3 regions of the Pedococcus sp. P2_E4 genome follow, and region 1 is predicted to be linked to each of the others. Evidence: riboswitches for the same ligand, from Rfam matches in the RefSeq annotation. Region 1 holds a riboswitch; each other region holds the start of a gene.
What was found. A riboswitch is a leader RNA that binds a small molecule or an ion and turns the genes downstream of it on or off. The one in region 1 is predicted to bind cyclic di-AMP.
Positions count from the first base shown of each region.

Region 2: linked by a shared signal. The riboswitch ahead of AC1DV7_RS16345 (C40 family peptidase) and the one ahead of AC1DV7_RS17735 (C40 family peptidase) in region 1 are both predicted to bind cyclic di-AMP.
Region 3: linked by a shared signal. The riboswitch ahead of AC1DV7_RS01130 (transglycosylase family protein) and the one ahead of AC1DV7_RS17735 (C40 family peptidase) in region 1 are both predicted to bind cyclic di-AMP.

Region 1 covers NZ_JBFUEO010000068.1:20-3,494, forward strand. The annotation lists gene AC1DV7_RS17725 (MFS transporter) at 83-1,375, shown strand; gene AC1DV7_RS17730 (iron-dependent transcriptional repressor DtxR) at 1,372-2,070, shown strand; cyclic di-AMP (ydaO/yuaA leader) riboswitch at 2,389-2,570, shown strand; gene AC1DV7_RS17735 (C40 family peptidase) at 2,577-3,317, shown strand; gene AC1DV7_RS17740 (DsbA family oxidoreductase) at 3,428-3,475, shown strand, end outside.
Region 2 covers NZ_JBFUEO010000049.1:9,624-14,825, reverse strand. The annotation lists gene AC1DV7_RS16355 (pyridoxamine 5'-phosphate oxidase family protein) at 1-394, shown strand, start outside; gene AC1DV7_RS16350 (hypothetical protein) at 560-880, shown strand; gene AC1DV7_RS16345 (C40 family peptidase) at 1,028-1,801, opposite strand; cyclic di-AMP (ydaO/yuaA leader) riboswitch at 1,807-2,014, opposite strand; gene AC1DV7_RS16340 (hypothetical protein) at 2,268-2,816, shown strand; gene AC1DV7_RS16335 (hypothetical protein) at 3,141-3,416, shown strand; gene AC1DV7_RS16330 (hypothetical protein) at 3,413-3,730, shown strand; gene AC1DV7_RS16325 (hypothetical protein) at 3,744-4,955, shown strand; gene AC1DV7_RS16320 (hypothetical protein) at 4,976-5,202, opposite strand, start outside.
Region 3 covers NZ_JBFUEO010000001.1:222,013-227,214, reverse strand. The annotation lists gene AC1DV7_RS01145 (DUF7507 domain-containing protein) at 1-52, opposite strand, end outside; gene AC1DV7_RS01140 (LytR C-terminal domain-containing protein) at 493-1,086, opposite strand; tRNA gene AC1DV7_RS01135 (tRNA-Thr) at 1,241-1,313, opposite strand; gene AC1DV7_RS01130 (transglycosylase family protein) at 1,448-2,176, opposite strand; cyclic di-AMP (ydaO/yuaA leader) riboswitch at 2,208-2,298, opposite strand; gene AC1DV7_RS01125 (threonine/serine exporter family protein) at 2,570-4,078, opposite strand; gene AC1DV7_RS01120 (serine/threonine-protein kinase) at 4,078-5,202, opposite strand, start outside.

The DNA of each region.
Region 1 (3,475 bases):
CCGTCGCGCCCCGTGGCGACCCGTCGCGCCCTGTCGCGCCCCGTCGTGCCCCCTCGTGGGACCAGCGACAGAATGGTCGGTGATGACGCCGCCACCTGCCCGCCCCGAAGCCCCGTTCAGCCTCTGGAGCATCGCGGCGCCGGCCTACGGACCCACGGTCGTCGTGGCCGTGGGCGCCGGTGCGGTCGTGCCGATCCTCACGCTGAGCGCGCTCGACTTGGGCGCCTCGCCGTCGGTCGCGGCCTTCACGGTGGCGTTGACCCTCATCGCCGACCTGTTCTTCGCGGTGCCGGCCGGCGCCCTCGTGCACCGGGTGGGGGAGCGCAAGGCCCTCATGGGGGCGGCCGCCGCCGATGCCGTCGCCGCCCTGTTCGCGGTGACGGCCACCTCGCTGGTCGCGCTCATGGCTGCGGTGTTCGCGATGGGGTTCACGTCGTCGGTGTTCCTCGTGGCCCGCCAGTCGTACCTCATCGACGCGGTGCCGATCGCGATGCGTGCGCGGGCGTTGTCGACCCTGGGCGGGGTCCACCGGATCGGGTTGTTCGTCGGGCCCTTCGTGGGCGCTCCGATCGTGCACTTCTGGGGACCGCAGGCGGGGTTCGCGGTGGCGGTCGCGGCCGGGGTGCTCGCGACGCTGCTCGTGTGGTGGGCGCCCGACCTCACGGCCGAGCACGAGGAGGCGGCCCGGCTCGAGGCGCCGGTGGGCACCGCCACGCTGCTCTGGAGCCACCGGCGCACGTACCTCACCCTCGGCCTGGCCATCGCCGTCGTGGGTGCGGTGCGGTCGTCGCGGGTCGTGCTCGTGCCGCTGTGGGCCGCCCAGTCGGGGCTGTCCGCCAGCACCACCGCCGTCATCTTCGGGGTCGCCGGGGGCGTCGAGATGCTGTTGTTCTACCCGGCCGGCTCGGTCATGGACCGGTTCGGGCGGGTGTGGATCGCCGTGCCGTGTGTCGTGGTCGTCGGGTTGAGCCTCGGCGCCCTGCCGCTCACCGGGACTGCGCTGGGCATCGGCCTTTTGGCCGTCGTGGGTGCCATCGGCAACGGCATCGGCTCGGGCCTCGTCATGACCCTCGGCGCCGACGTCGCCCCGGCGGTCGGCCGGTCGCAGTTCCTCGGCGGGTGGCGCTTCGTGTCGGTCATCGGTGGCAGTGGCGCACCGGTCCTCATCAGCGCCGTCACGGCCGTCTCCGGCCTCGTCGCAGCCTGTCTCGGGGTCGGGGTGCTCGCGCTGCTGGGAGCCTGCTGGATCGGCTACTGGGTGCCGGCCTACGACCCGGTGCGTCGGGGCGCGGTCGCCCGAGCCGCGGCGTCGGGGGAGCCCGAGTTGCCGGACAGCGGCGCGCAGTCGCCCGCTAATGAGAGGCTTGACCCGTGACGGACCTGATCGACACCACCGAGATGTACCTCAAGACGATCTTCGAGCTCGAGGAAGAGGGCATCACGCCGCTGCGCGCCCGCATCGCCGAGCGCCTCGGCCACTCCGGGCCCACGGTGTCGCAGACGGTCGCGCGCATGGAGCGCGACGGCCTGCTGGCGCTCGCCGGCGACCGTCACCTCGAGCTGTCCGAGCACGGTCGGCTGCTGGCGACCCGCGTCATGCGCAAGCACCGGCTCGCCGAGCGCCTGCTCGTCGACGTCATCGGGCTCGAGTGGGAGTACGTCCACGACGAGGCCTGCCGCTGGGAGCACGTCATGTCCGAGCGGGTCGAGCGCAAGATCCTCGCCATGCTCAAGGACCACCACGACTCGCCCTACGGCAACCCCATCCCCGGCCTCGACGAGCTGGGTGAGGTCGAGCCCACCGAGGACTTCCGCTCGGGGCTGCACACGCTGACCGAGCTCGCGACCGAGACCCCCGAGATCGTGCTCGTCCGCCGGATCGGTGAGCCGGTCCAGGTCGACCACGAGGCGCTCAGCCTGCTCACGGTGGCCCGGCTGCTGCCCGGCGAGCGGGTGCGGGTGCACCGCCAGGACGGGCGCGTCGTGGCCGTGCGCGAGAACGCCCCCGAGTCCACCGGGGTCTCGCTGCCCGACGACGTCGCCCAGCACGTCTTCGGCGCCCTGGTCTGAGCGGCCCTGGTCTCAGCGGCGCGCCTGCCCTCAGCGGCGCGCCTGCCCTCAGCGGCGCTCTGGTCTGAGCGGCGAGCCACCCCCGCCGGGGTATGTCGCGGCGTCCCTGACCCGCCGGACCGTTCACCGATCGGACGTGTCCGATTTTTCCCCCGTTGAGCACGAACTGTCATCGAAAGATGGCGTTTGCTTGACGATCGCATGGGCTCGCCGTGACCTCAATGTGACTTTTGGTCGGGGGTTTGTGTAGTCTCGCGGGGATCTCTCCACCCCCCGGGGAGATTGGCCCGATGTGGAACGCCTAGTCCTGCCATCACGTTCGGGTCCTCAGCAAGTCCGCTTGGCAGGAGCGGGGGACCCACTTTCGGGCCCTCCTTCGGGAGAGTCCTTGGGGTTAAGTCCTCTCGCGAGCGCCCGCTAGGTCGGGTGGCAACCGTGAGGGCCGGGTGATCTACCTCCACCCGAACCCGACAGCTCACCTCGTAGGCACTGGAGGTTCATCCATCGTGGCTTCACACGCTGCCGGTCGCCACCGCGCCCCTGGCCGTTACAACCCCGTTTCCGAGATCAGTGGCATCGTGGCGAAATCCGCCCAGCCTGCCGTCAAGACCTCGGCCGTCGTCGCCGCCTCCGGTGGTCTCGTGGCCTCGTTCGCCCTCCCGGCGTCCGCTGCCCCGGCCGCCCCGAAGGCCGACCCCACCGCTGCCACCACCAGCGCCCCGGTCGCCGTCAAGGCTCCCGAGGCCGCTGCCCCGCAGGCCTCTGACGCCTACGGCCTGATCGGCTTCAAGGCGACTGCCAGGCCCAAGCCCAAGGCCAAGGCCGTTCGCCCCGCCGCCGTCGCCACCGACCGCGTGCAGAGCTCGACCGCGAGCCGGTCGACCGCCCGCACGGCCCTCACCAGCAGCCGTCCGGCCGCCGGTGGCGTCCTGGGCATCGCTGCCCAGTACGAGGGCATCATGTACAGGTACGGCGGCACCACGCCCGCCGGCTTCGACTGCTCCGGCTTCACGGCGTACGTCTTCCGCCAGGTCGGCATCAGCCTGCCGCGCACGGCCGAGGCGCAGCGCCAGGCCGTGACCCCCGTGTCCAACCCGCAGCCGGGTGACCTCGTGTTCTTCGGCTCGCCGGCCTACCACGTGGGCATCTACGCCGGAAACGGCATGATGTGGGACTCCCCGCGCAGCGGCAAGGCCGTCGCGCTCCGCTCGATCTGGTCCTCCAGCGTCACCTACGGCCGCCCCTGACCCCAGGGTCCACCCGGCCGCAGCGCACCCAGGCCCCCTCCGCCACGGCGGACGGGGGCCTGCGTGCACCTGGCGCGGCGGTCCAGTGGTGGGCGTGTTTGTATGGAGGCATGACCGCCATCGAGATCGACGTGTGGGCGGACGTGGTCTGCCCGTGG
Region 2 (5,202 bases), on a different contig from region 1:
GCACACGATCGCGTTTCCCAGCTACGACGGGAACGGCATGTACCTCTCGGCCGGCAACGTGCTGGTCAACCCCGATGTCGGGCTGCTGTTCATCGACTTCGAGCGCGGACACCGGATGCGGCTCGAGGGGGTCGCGAGCATCGACCTCGAGGACCCGTTGCGCGAGGAGTACCCCGAGGCCCAGCTCGTCATCCGGGTGCGTGCCCGGGCCGTCTACCCGAACTGCCCGCGCTACATCCACCGGTACGAGCTCGTGCGGCGCTCGCGGTTCGTGCCGCGCGAGGGGTGCCTGACTCCCGTCCCGGAGTGGAAGCGCTCGGACTGGGCCGTCGACGCCCTGCCCGAGGCTGACCCGGCCCGCCACCCGGGCGAGCGGGACGTGCTCGGCCGATGAGCAAGGGCCGCCCGCGGGCGGCAGTCGTCACGTCATACCGATCCGTGCGTCTGACACGGCGTGGAGGAACATCGAACTGGACAGGGGCTTCCCTTCGGCGTGCTCGCGTTCCCGGACGTGTCCCGTGGTGAGCCGGCGGCTCCTCGGCAGGTTGACGCGAGGGGGATGCCGGCGGATCGCGCCCACCCGCTGTGGCGGGCGGCCCACGACCCTGCCGTGACGCTGGAGGAGTTCGACCGGGCTGCCCTGCAGTGGGAGCGCACCCTGGACGTCGATCCGCAGGCCGGCCGAGGCCCACGGCTGGTCCTGGAGGTCCACGACGACCAGGAGGGCACCGTCCTGAACCAGGCGCTGCGAGACTTCGCGTCGCGTCAGCGCCAGGCCGCGCGACACGGCCACGACCACCTGAGGCAGGTCCGGACGCACTGGGCGCTGATCGCAGACCAGCTCGCGGACCGGGTGGACCAGGACACCGACCGACAGTGAGCCGTCACGGTTCAGGGGGATCCGACGTCTCTCCTGTGTGGCCGGCCTTCGAACCTCCGGTCGCTTGATGGGCACCCGCCGGCGGCCTGAGCGCACCCCCCTTGGCCGCCGGCGGGCGTCTTCGCGACGGCCCTGCGCGTCGCAGGCCTAGAAGCGGCCGTACCCCGACACCCCGGCGAAGACCTTGCGCTTCTGCGTGACGAGGCCCGGCTTGCCCGCGTCGAACATGTAGCCACCCCCGGCGTAGATGCCCACGTGGTAGGCCGGCGACCCGAAGAAGACCAGGTCGCCCGGTCGTGGTGTCGAGACCCGGCGCGCGGCGGCCTGCTGGGCAGCCGCGGTGCGCGGGATGGACTTGCCTGCCTTGCGGTAGACGAACGACGTGTAGCCGGAGCAGTCGAAGCCGCCGGGCCCGGTGCCCCCACGCCGGTAGGGAATCCCGGTGTAGGCGGCTGCAATGGCCACCACGGTGCTCGACAGCGACGGGGACGCCCCAGCCCTGGACGCCCCTGCCTTGGACGCCCCAGCCTTGACAGGGGCCGCCTTGGTGCGGGCCGCCTTGGCAGCTGCCGCCTTGGGACCCCGGCGCATGACCGCCGCAGTCCGGGGGCCGACCACTCCGTCAGGGGTCAGGTGGTGCCGTCCCTGGTAGCGCCGCACGGCTGCTGTGGTCCTCGGACCGAAGACCCCGTCCGCCGTGACGCCGACGATGCGCTGGATCGCGACGACGTGGGCGCCCGTGGAGCCCTGGCGCAGGACCGGCCAGGCCAGGACTCCTGTGGCGGTCGGGGCCGGGGCAGCCGCCGCGTTGGGTACGCCGGCGGCGAGGCAGCCGATCGTCACCAGGGCGGCCGCAGCCGCCGAGCCCCGGTAGCGGCGACGCCGGGGTTTGCGATGTCTTCCGATGTACGTCAATGACATGGGCCAACTCCTCCACCGCCTGCGAGGTGAGCTGTCGGGTTCGGGCGGAGGTGTGCCCGGCCGCGCTCGCCGTCGCCACGTGACCGGAGTCGGCCTCTGCAACGTCGACGAGGGCGGCTTCACCCCAAGGACCGAGTCGGTCCGAAGTGGTTTCCCCGCTCCTGCCCTGAAGGTCGATGGCTGGCCGGGGGCAGGATTCGGCAACTCGTCCAGCGCCCGATCGCCGACCGGGCTCCCGCAAGGTACCCGTCATCGCAGGCTGATGCCAAGCCGAGCAGCGATCGAAATCCATTGCGGCAGTAAATGATTCGCGTCGCGTCACACATTCGTTGCTGGCGCGTCAGTACCAGTTGAGGGCGCCTGTGCCCTCCCCCGGATTCGCCCGACATCTCCCTGTTCCGAGCACCCCACACCAGTGCAGGCTCAACGCCCCTGCAGCGTCACCGAAAGAGTCCTTCCCCCGCGCATGAACCCGACCTGCCCCGAGTCCTTCGACACCCTGGCCGCCCTCATGGCCGCAGCCGCGAGCCTCCTGCTCGGTTCCGCCGCCGCCGGTCTGCTGCTCATCCGGCGGACGAGGGGAGGCGGCGCCATACTCGTCCTCCTCGTGTCCATGGTCGCCGCCACCGGGGTCCTGGTGGCCGGCCACGAGTCCGACCGCCGGCACTGTGCGGCGGTCGACACCACCACCGCGGACCCGGTCGTGGGCCAGGCCCCGCGCGCCACGAAGGTGGCGACGCCAGTCCCCGCCAAGACCGGCGCCGCGCCGCCCGCGAGGGTCGCGTCGACGTCCCCGCCCACCCCCGCAGTCACCGTCACCGTGACGGCGCCTGCGGCGGCCCCCGCGCCGGCGAGCACCACGGCACCGAGCGGACCGCAGTCCGTCGACACCCCCACCCCATCGACCAGCACGTCGCCCTCGAGCCCTACTGCAGCCGAGCCCACCACGGCGCCGACGCCCCCGGTGCAGACCTCGAGCGGTTCGACACCGGTCGCCGGGAGCCCGTCACCCTAGGCCGCACGGCGACCCCGCCGGCCTGCCGTCACTTTCCGGGGCCGGGGACGTCTCACTGGTGACCGCCTGTCCGGGGGACGGGGTCGGTCGGAACGGCGGGCGACTACTGCACCCAGTCGCCCGCCGTTCTCCTGCCCGGGAAGGCCCACCTGCCGGGAATGCCCACCTGCCCGGATGCTCACCCGCGACCCGCCCACCCGCGACCTGCCCCCTCCCACACCTTGTCGCGGGAGCGACCCGGGTCCATCCTTGGACGAGGGGCCCGGTGCCCCCGCCGGGAGCGGCGGGGATGCGGCCCGACCGTCCGATCGGGAGGAGCGGGTGATGCGCGGACCTGGGGTGAGGCGACGGTTCTGGGCCGAGGTGGTGCTCGCGGGGATCGGTGTGCTCCTGGCCGTCGTGACTGCTCTGGTGCCGGACTGGATCGAGCGGCTCGGCGGCGAGGGTGGTGACGCCGGCAGCGGAGGCACCGAGCGCGCGATCTCTCTGCTGTTCTTGGCGGCCGCCGTGGTGCTGGGCATCCTGGCCCGCGTGGAGTGGCGCCGACCGATGCGGCCCGCCCTGGCTCGCGACAGCTCAGGTGGCGACCCGCGCCGATGACCACCAAGCGACGGGCCGGGTCCACCGAGGCCACCCACGAGGGCGCAGACCCCCTCGCCGGCACGCACGTCCGGGCGCGCAGGAAGGGTGACAAGGCCCGCGACGACGCGCTGGCGGGCGCCGAGGCCGCCGAGGGGCTGCCGGCCGGGGCCGAGCCCGACCTGGGCATCCCCATGAGTGACCGCCAGCTGGACCAGCGCGACCGGCAGCAGTCGGCCGAGCGCAAGAAGCCGGGGCCCAAGCCGCCGGAGACGCCCCCCGCCACCCCGGTTGCGCCGCCACCGACCGCGCCGCCGCCGACCGACCCCGAGTGAGCGGGGCCGACTCGTGCTGACGATCACCGCCAACATCGCGCTCGACGATGCTGCCACCGGCACCCAGACGGGCACCGTCGGCGAACCCTCGGTCGGCGTCTCCTCCTCCATCCTGTTCGTCACGGGCAACTGGTACGCCACGCGATCGGCGGACGGCGGCGCGACCTGGTCGCTGCTCGACCCGTTCACCGAGTTCCCTGCCGACCGTGGGGTGTTCTGCTGCGACCAGCTCGTGACCTACCTGCCGACCCAGCGCCTGTGGGTGTGGCTGCTGCAGTACTCGAAGTCGGGGCGCAGCAACATCTACCGGCTCGCCGTCAGCCGGACGGCGGCCTCGGGGACGTGGCGGTGGTGGGACGTCTCGCCGGCCGACCTCGACCCGGCCTGGACCGACGTGTGGTTCGACTTCCCCGACCTCGCGGTCAGCACCAAGAACCTCTGGCTCACCTTCAACCAGTACGACGGCTCCGACCGGTGGGTGCGGGCCGGCGTCATCCGGTATGCGCGTGCCGACCTGACCAGGACGGCGCCCCTGACCCGTCGTCACTGGTCCACGACGTCGGTCGGTTCGCTGCGCCTGGTCTCGGGGGCCGGGTCCTCGATGTGGTTCGCTGCCAACGACCAGTCGCGCCGGTCCCTGCGGCTGTTCCAGTGGCCGGACGACGCGGCGAACGTCAGCGCCTGGACGATCCCCGTGACCCCCTGGAACGACAGCGACTACCGCTCGCTCGGGCCGGACGGCCAGCCGTGGCTCAGCCGCTGCGACGACCGCGTCACCGGTGCCTGGCGGGCCGGCGGCCGGCTCGGCTTCCTGTGGAGTGCCGGGCGTGGCCCGGGGCGGCCGCAGCCCTACATCCGCGCCGTCACCCTGGACGAGCAGTCGCTCACCGTCGTGGCCGAGCCGGACCTCTGGAGCCAGAACGGCGCCTGGGCCTATCCGGCGGCAGCGCCCAGCAGGCGTGGGGCCATCGGCCTCACCGCCTTCTTCGGCGGCCCCACGCAGCCGGCCCATGCGGTCGGGGTCCTCGACCAGCAGGCCAACACCTGGACCACGAAGACGACCGCGACGTCCACCCACGCACCGCAGGCCGGCAAGTGGGGCGACTACCTCTCCTGCCGCGCGCACCCGACCCGGACCACCTCGTGGGTCGCCAGCGGCTACACGCTGCAGGGCGGTCAGGACCGTCGCAACATCGAGCCCCGCGTCGTGACCTTCCGTCCCTGACCAGGTCCAGGAGGCGGGTCTCAGGTCGGGCGGTTCTCGATGTGCACGATCCGCGCGGCGGCATACGGGCAGAAGCGCACCAGCTCGGACACGGTGGTGGGGGGCACGACCGCACCCGGCGCGGTGGTGGGCGGCACGAACACCTCGCCCGCACCGATCGACCCGACGAAGGCGAGGAAGAGCACCTGCTGCTTGTTCGGCACGGCGGTGAGGTCGACGTCGACCGACACGGCGCGCGGCATCCGGG
Region 3 (5,202 bases), on a different contig from region 1:
GAGCCGGCGTCACAGCCAGCGCGGTCCCCATCGCCGCCACCAGCGCGAACACGACTGTCAAGGCAGCAGGACGTCGCCATCGTGCCCTTTCCCCCATAAGGCCTGAAAAACGACGCACTGAAACCACACTCTCCTTAGTCACATGGGTTGCTTCGTCCCCCGTAAGACCTCGAAGCCGGCAAGTCGTGACGCTTCAGGCCGAAGAATCTTTACGGCCGCCTGACCAAACACGGGCAAGTCGCGTGTGGCCCCGCCGCGGGGCGGCCTGTAACGGGCCGGCCATAACCGGACAAAACCGCGCGACCCGTGCCGTGGACCGGCACAGGGACGGCGCCTGTCGGACGCCCATCGCACGGAGGTGGGAGCGCACGCATGGCTGTGGACGGCACGATCTCCCCCTGCGGGACCGCGCCGCCCACACCCATGAGAGGCCCGAGAGCCGATGTCGTGACGCGGGTCTCAAGCCCCGGGACGACGCCCGTCAGCTGCCGGTCAGCGTGCCGCCGAGGAGGAACACGACGGCACCGTCGCGGAGGAAGCGGAGCTCGCAACCGCCGTCGCCGACACCCCCCTGAACTGGGTGCCCAACACGACATCCACGTCCCGACCCACGCGGACCGTGCTCACCTGCACAGCACCGGGGATGTGGTCAGCTACCAGCTGCGCCGCGCCCCGCCCGTCCGGGCCGAACGTGATGACAGCCGCTGCGTCGGTCCACCGGCCCTCCGCAGCCGTCCCCACGCGTGCGACCCTGAAGCCGGCCTTCGTCAGCTGCCCTGCACCTTTCCTGGCCTGGCCAGAGATCCCGGACCCGTTGAACACCGCGACCTCGAAGCTGGCCAGGTCGGCCTGCTGCTGGTGGCACGACGCCTGGACGGTCTGGGGGGCAGGGTCGAAAGCCCCGAGCGCGGACGCCGTCGCCAAGGTCGACGCCCCGAGGACGAGCCCCGGCGTGCACACGAACAGCAGCACCCGACCGAGCTGGCGGCGGCCGGCCGAGGTCCAAGGCCCCGCAGGAGCGGACTCCGGCCGCCCCGAGGTCTCCCGTCCTGACGCTGGCACGGGGGTCGATGGGCTCGTGGGCATGGCGTGTCAGTCCTCCGGTCGCACGCCTCAGGTCCTCGAGACGGCCATCGTGGTGGCGACCGCCGGGCTGCGCGTTCGAGGATGAGAGCAGGGCCACCGCGGATGGTGACGCGCCCATGCCCGAGAACGGGACGAAGGTCGACAAACTGCGCTGAGCCGACGGGGGGACTCGAACCCCCAACCCCCTGTTTACAAGACAGGTGCGCTGCCAATTGCGCCACGCCGGCATGCCTGCCCGAGCAGACGGCGTCGATGGTACCGGCGCGGTGGTGACGGGCGAGAACCCTGCGCCAGACGGCATACCCCGCTCATGGCTGCGGCCTCCCACCCGCCGGGGTGGGAGGCCGCACGGAGGACGTCGTCAGCGAGCGTTCAGGTAGCTCTGGAGCGTCCGGACCGTGGCGCGGTCGAGGGTGCGCGACCCATTGTGGCGAGCGCCGATCTTGGTCTGGAGGGCGCGGATGGTCTTGGGGCCGATGACACCGTCCGGTGCCGATCCGACCTTGCGCTGCAACGCCTTCACGTCGGTGCGCGACAGGCTCCCGTTGACCGACCCACCGACCCAGCGCTCGATGGCCGCGTTGGTCTTCGGGCCACGGATGCCGTCGACGACCAGCCGGCCGGCGGGGGCGGTGCGCGCCGAGGAGCGGGAGGCGACCGGGGTGCTGCGGACCGCGGACGCGGTCGCAGTCGCGGACGACGCCCCTCCGTTCGCGCGCGTCAGGCCGGCGCGGGCCCCGCAGGTCGGCCACGCACCGGGGCCTTGCACCTTGAGGACCTTCTGGGCGACCGCGATCTGCTCCGACTTGCTGGCCTGGTGGGCGTACGCGGCGTAGGCGCCGCCACCGAAGCCGCTCCAGGTGGACCGGCTGAACTGCAGCCCGCCGTAGAAGCCGTTGCCGGTGTTGATGGACCAATTGCCGCCCGACTCGCAGGCCGCGACCCGGTCCCAGACGGTGCCGGCCGCGTTGGCCGAGGAGGCGGTCGCCAGGCCGCCCGCGACGGTCGCGACACCGGCCACGGCGACTCCGGTGACACGACGCTTGACGGGGTTGGGCTTCCGGGCAGAGTGCTTCGGCGCGTAGAACATGGGGAAGGGGTCCTCTCCTGACGTGCGCCTGCGAGGTGAGCTGTCGGGTTCGGGCTGTCAGGTGCCCGGCCGGCGGACCGGCTTCACCCCAAGGCCGCGTTGCGGCCGCGTTGGGTCCCCCGTCCTCGTCTGCCCGGAACCGTTCCGGCTGGTCACCCGCCTGACGAGGCTCGGCGCTGCGGGTGTGCATTGGGTGTGCCGTGTTCACTTGTGGGATGCCGGCGGCATCGGTCAACCACCGTAGGCCCGTGGGCGGGATCGGACAACCAGTTCGCCGGATGTCGTAGTCCCTTCGGTCAGAACTGGGCGGTAGGGGTCGACATCGCGACGCCACGACCGGGCCCGACAGGCGGGCGGCCGGGCGGCCGGGCGCCCGAGCGGGGGCGGTCCGGGTCAGCGACGCCGAGCGCGACGCTTCTGCACCGCACTGCGGTCGAAGGGCGCCGCCAGGAACTCACCGAGCACGCTGCCGGCCGCGATCGCGAGCAGCACGGCCATCGCCCCCAAGAGGGTGGTGATGCCACCCTGGAGCGACAACGTCCCCGCGCCCTCGGAGGAGCCGTTGACCATCTCGTACAGGCCCCGGAAGATCGCCAGACCGGGGAGCAGGCCGTACGACGCGGGCACGACGAGCACCATGGGCGGGGCCCCGAGCCGCAGCGCGACCAGCCGCCCGGCGAACCCGAGCACGATCGCGGCGCAGCCCGCAGCGGCCAGCGGACCCAGCCCGTCGATCCGCGCCACGGCCAGCGAGACGCCCACGCTGGCGGCGCACAGCAGACCGGCCGGCAGGACGAGCCGGCGCATGCTGCGAAGCCCGACCGCCCCCGCCAGGCCGACGAGGAACGCGCCCACCACCGCGAGGAGCACGGGTGCGCTCAAGGCCCGGGTGGCCACGATGGACGGCGACGCGACGTCGAGGTCGAACATCTCCGTGAGGGACAGCGTGAGGGACAGGCCCGTGGCGACGCCGAGGATGATGCCCGCGGTCGTGAGGAAGACGGCGAACATCCGGCCCGCTCCGGTGACGGAGTAGCCGGAGATGGCATCCTCGAACGCCGAGGCGACCGTGCGTCCGGGCAGCAGCACCGTGATGCCGCCGGCGACGATGAACGCGAAGTCCGACGACGAGACCGGCAGCCAGCCCTGCGCGCCCAGGCTGAACGCACCCCAGGCGCAGACGGTGGCGAAGAACCCACCGATGGCGCACTGGTAGAAGTCCGGCAGCCCGCGCCGCCCCAGGGACCGGGCGGCATACCCGACGAACAGCGCCGACAACCCCGACACGAGCGCGGCGACCGCACCGGCACCCAGCATCGTCGCGATGGCGGCGGCCAGCACACCCAGCGAGCCACGGACCGCCCACCGCGGCCAGAAGCGTGGGGCGCGGCGGATCTCGCGCAGCCGGGCCGATGCGGCCTCGCGGTCGTAGCCCTCGCTGACGAGGCTCTCGACGAACTCGTGCACCGCGGTCAGCCGGGCGAAGTCACGGCTGGCCGAGCGCACGACGCGCAGCATGGTGATCGGGAGGCCGGAGGTCGTCGTGCACTGGATGAGCAGTGACTGCAAGGTGATGTCGACCTCGAGGTTGTCGAGCCCACCGGCCGCGGCGACCGCGATGACCGACGACTCGACCTGCGGCGCCCCCGCCCCGCACCGCAGCATCAGCTCGCCGACCCGCAGGGCCAGGTCGAGGGCCGCCCGCGCCTCGCGCTCCTCCGCCGCCGCCTGCCGGATCTTCACGTTGCGATAGGGCGAGTGCCTCAGCGACTCCAGCATCGGCATCGTCTCGGTGAGCTCTTCGCCGCGCCAGATGCGGCTGCTGCGCAGGACGGGGCGGCGTGGCCGGTGCGGCGGGCCCGGGTCGGGGCGCGGGCTCGGGTCTGGGGTGCCTTCGGCCATCAGCCGAGCCCGGGGAGCACCGCGCTCGGTGCCTGGGTGGGCCACCAGTCCGGGGAGCCGGCTTCCTGGAGGGCCAGGCCCGCGAGGGCGAGAGCCAGCAGCAGGAGGAGCCCGACCGCGATCTGGGAGGCGCGCGCACCGGGCACGACACCGCGCACCAGGCTCCGGGTGCCTCGGCGCAGGCCGGAGCCCCCGGGCCCCCACCACGCCATGAGGGCGGCTACCAGCCCGCCGACCGCGAGGTGGGGAGCCGAGTTGGGTTCGGGAGACCCACCCGTGACCGCCACGGTGGCCAGCGCGGAACTGAACACCGCGCAGATGCCCACGACCGCCGGCAGCAGGGCGCTGACGACGGTGGCGAGCGCGCCGATGACCAGGTGCCAGGGGCTCGCGGCGACCGCGAACGGCACGTCGCTGCGCCGACGGCCCTTGTTGTAGCGGCGCAGCACGAGCGAGGTCACCGAGCGGTCGGCGGTCCGCGCCGCCCACGACAGGACGATGGCCAGCGTCACCGCGACCACCGGGAAGGTCGCGACGGCAGCGACGAGCACGACCAGCAGGGCCACGAGGGTGCCTGTGCGCGTCGGCCGCCCGATCCGCGGGTCGGGTTCACCGGGGCCGCCCTGCCACGCGGCCTGCCAGTCGGAGACCTCGTCGCCCTCGGGCTGGTAGTCCTCGTCCCACGGCACGAGCTCGCCGGTGTCGGGCGGGAGCGCGACGGGTCCGAGCGGGGGCCGCTCGACCTGGGGGACCACCGCGGGACGGTCCCACTCGCGCGTGCTCGGCTGCGCGAGCGGCTGGGTATGACGGGTGGGCAGGGCCAGCGCCGCGGTCACCGGGCGCCCGGTGGCGTAGCGCTCCAGCGCCTCGACCACCTCGTCGGCGTCGGGCCGCTGACGGGGCTCGGGTGACAGCGCGGCATACAGCAGGGGGGCGAGCCTCGGGTCGACCGAGGCCAGGTCGGCCTCGCCGCGGCTGACGCGGTTGAGGACGAGGTCCATGGGTCCGCGACCGAAGGGCGGGGCCCCGCTCGCCGCGAACGCCAAGGTCGCGGCCCAGCCCCACCAGTCCGTGGCCTCGGTGACCGGCGCCCCCTCGACCACCTCGGGCGACAGGTAGCCGGG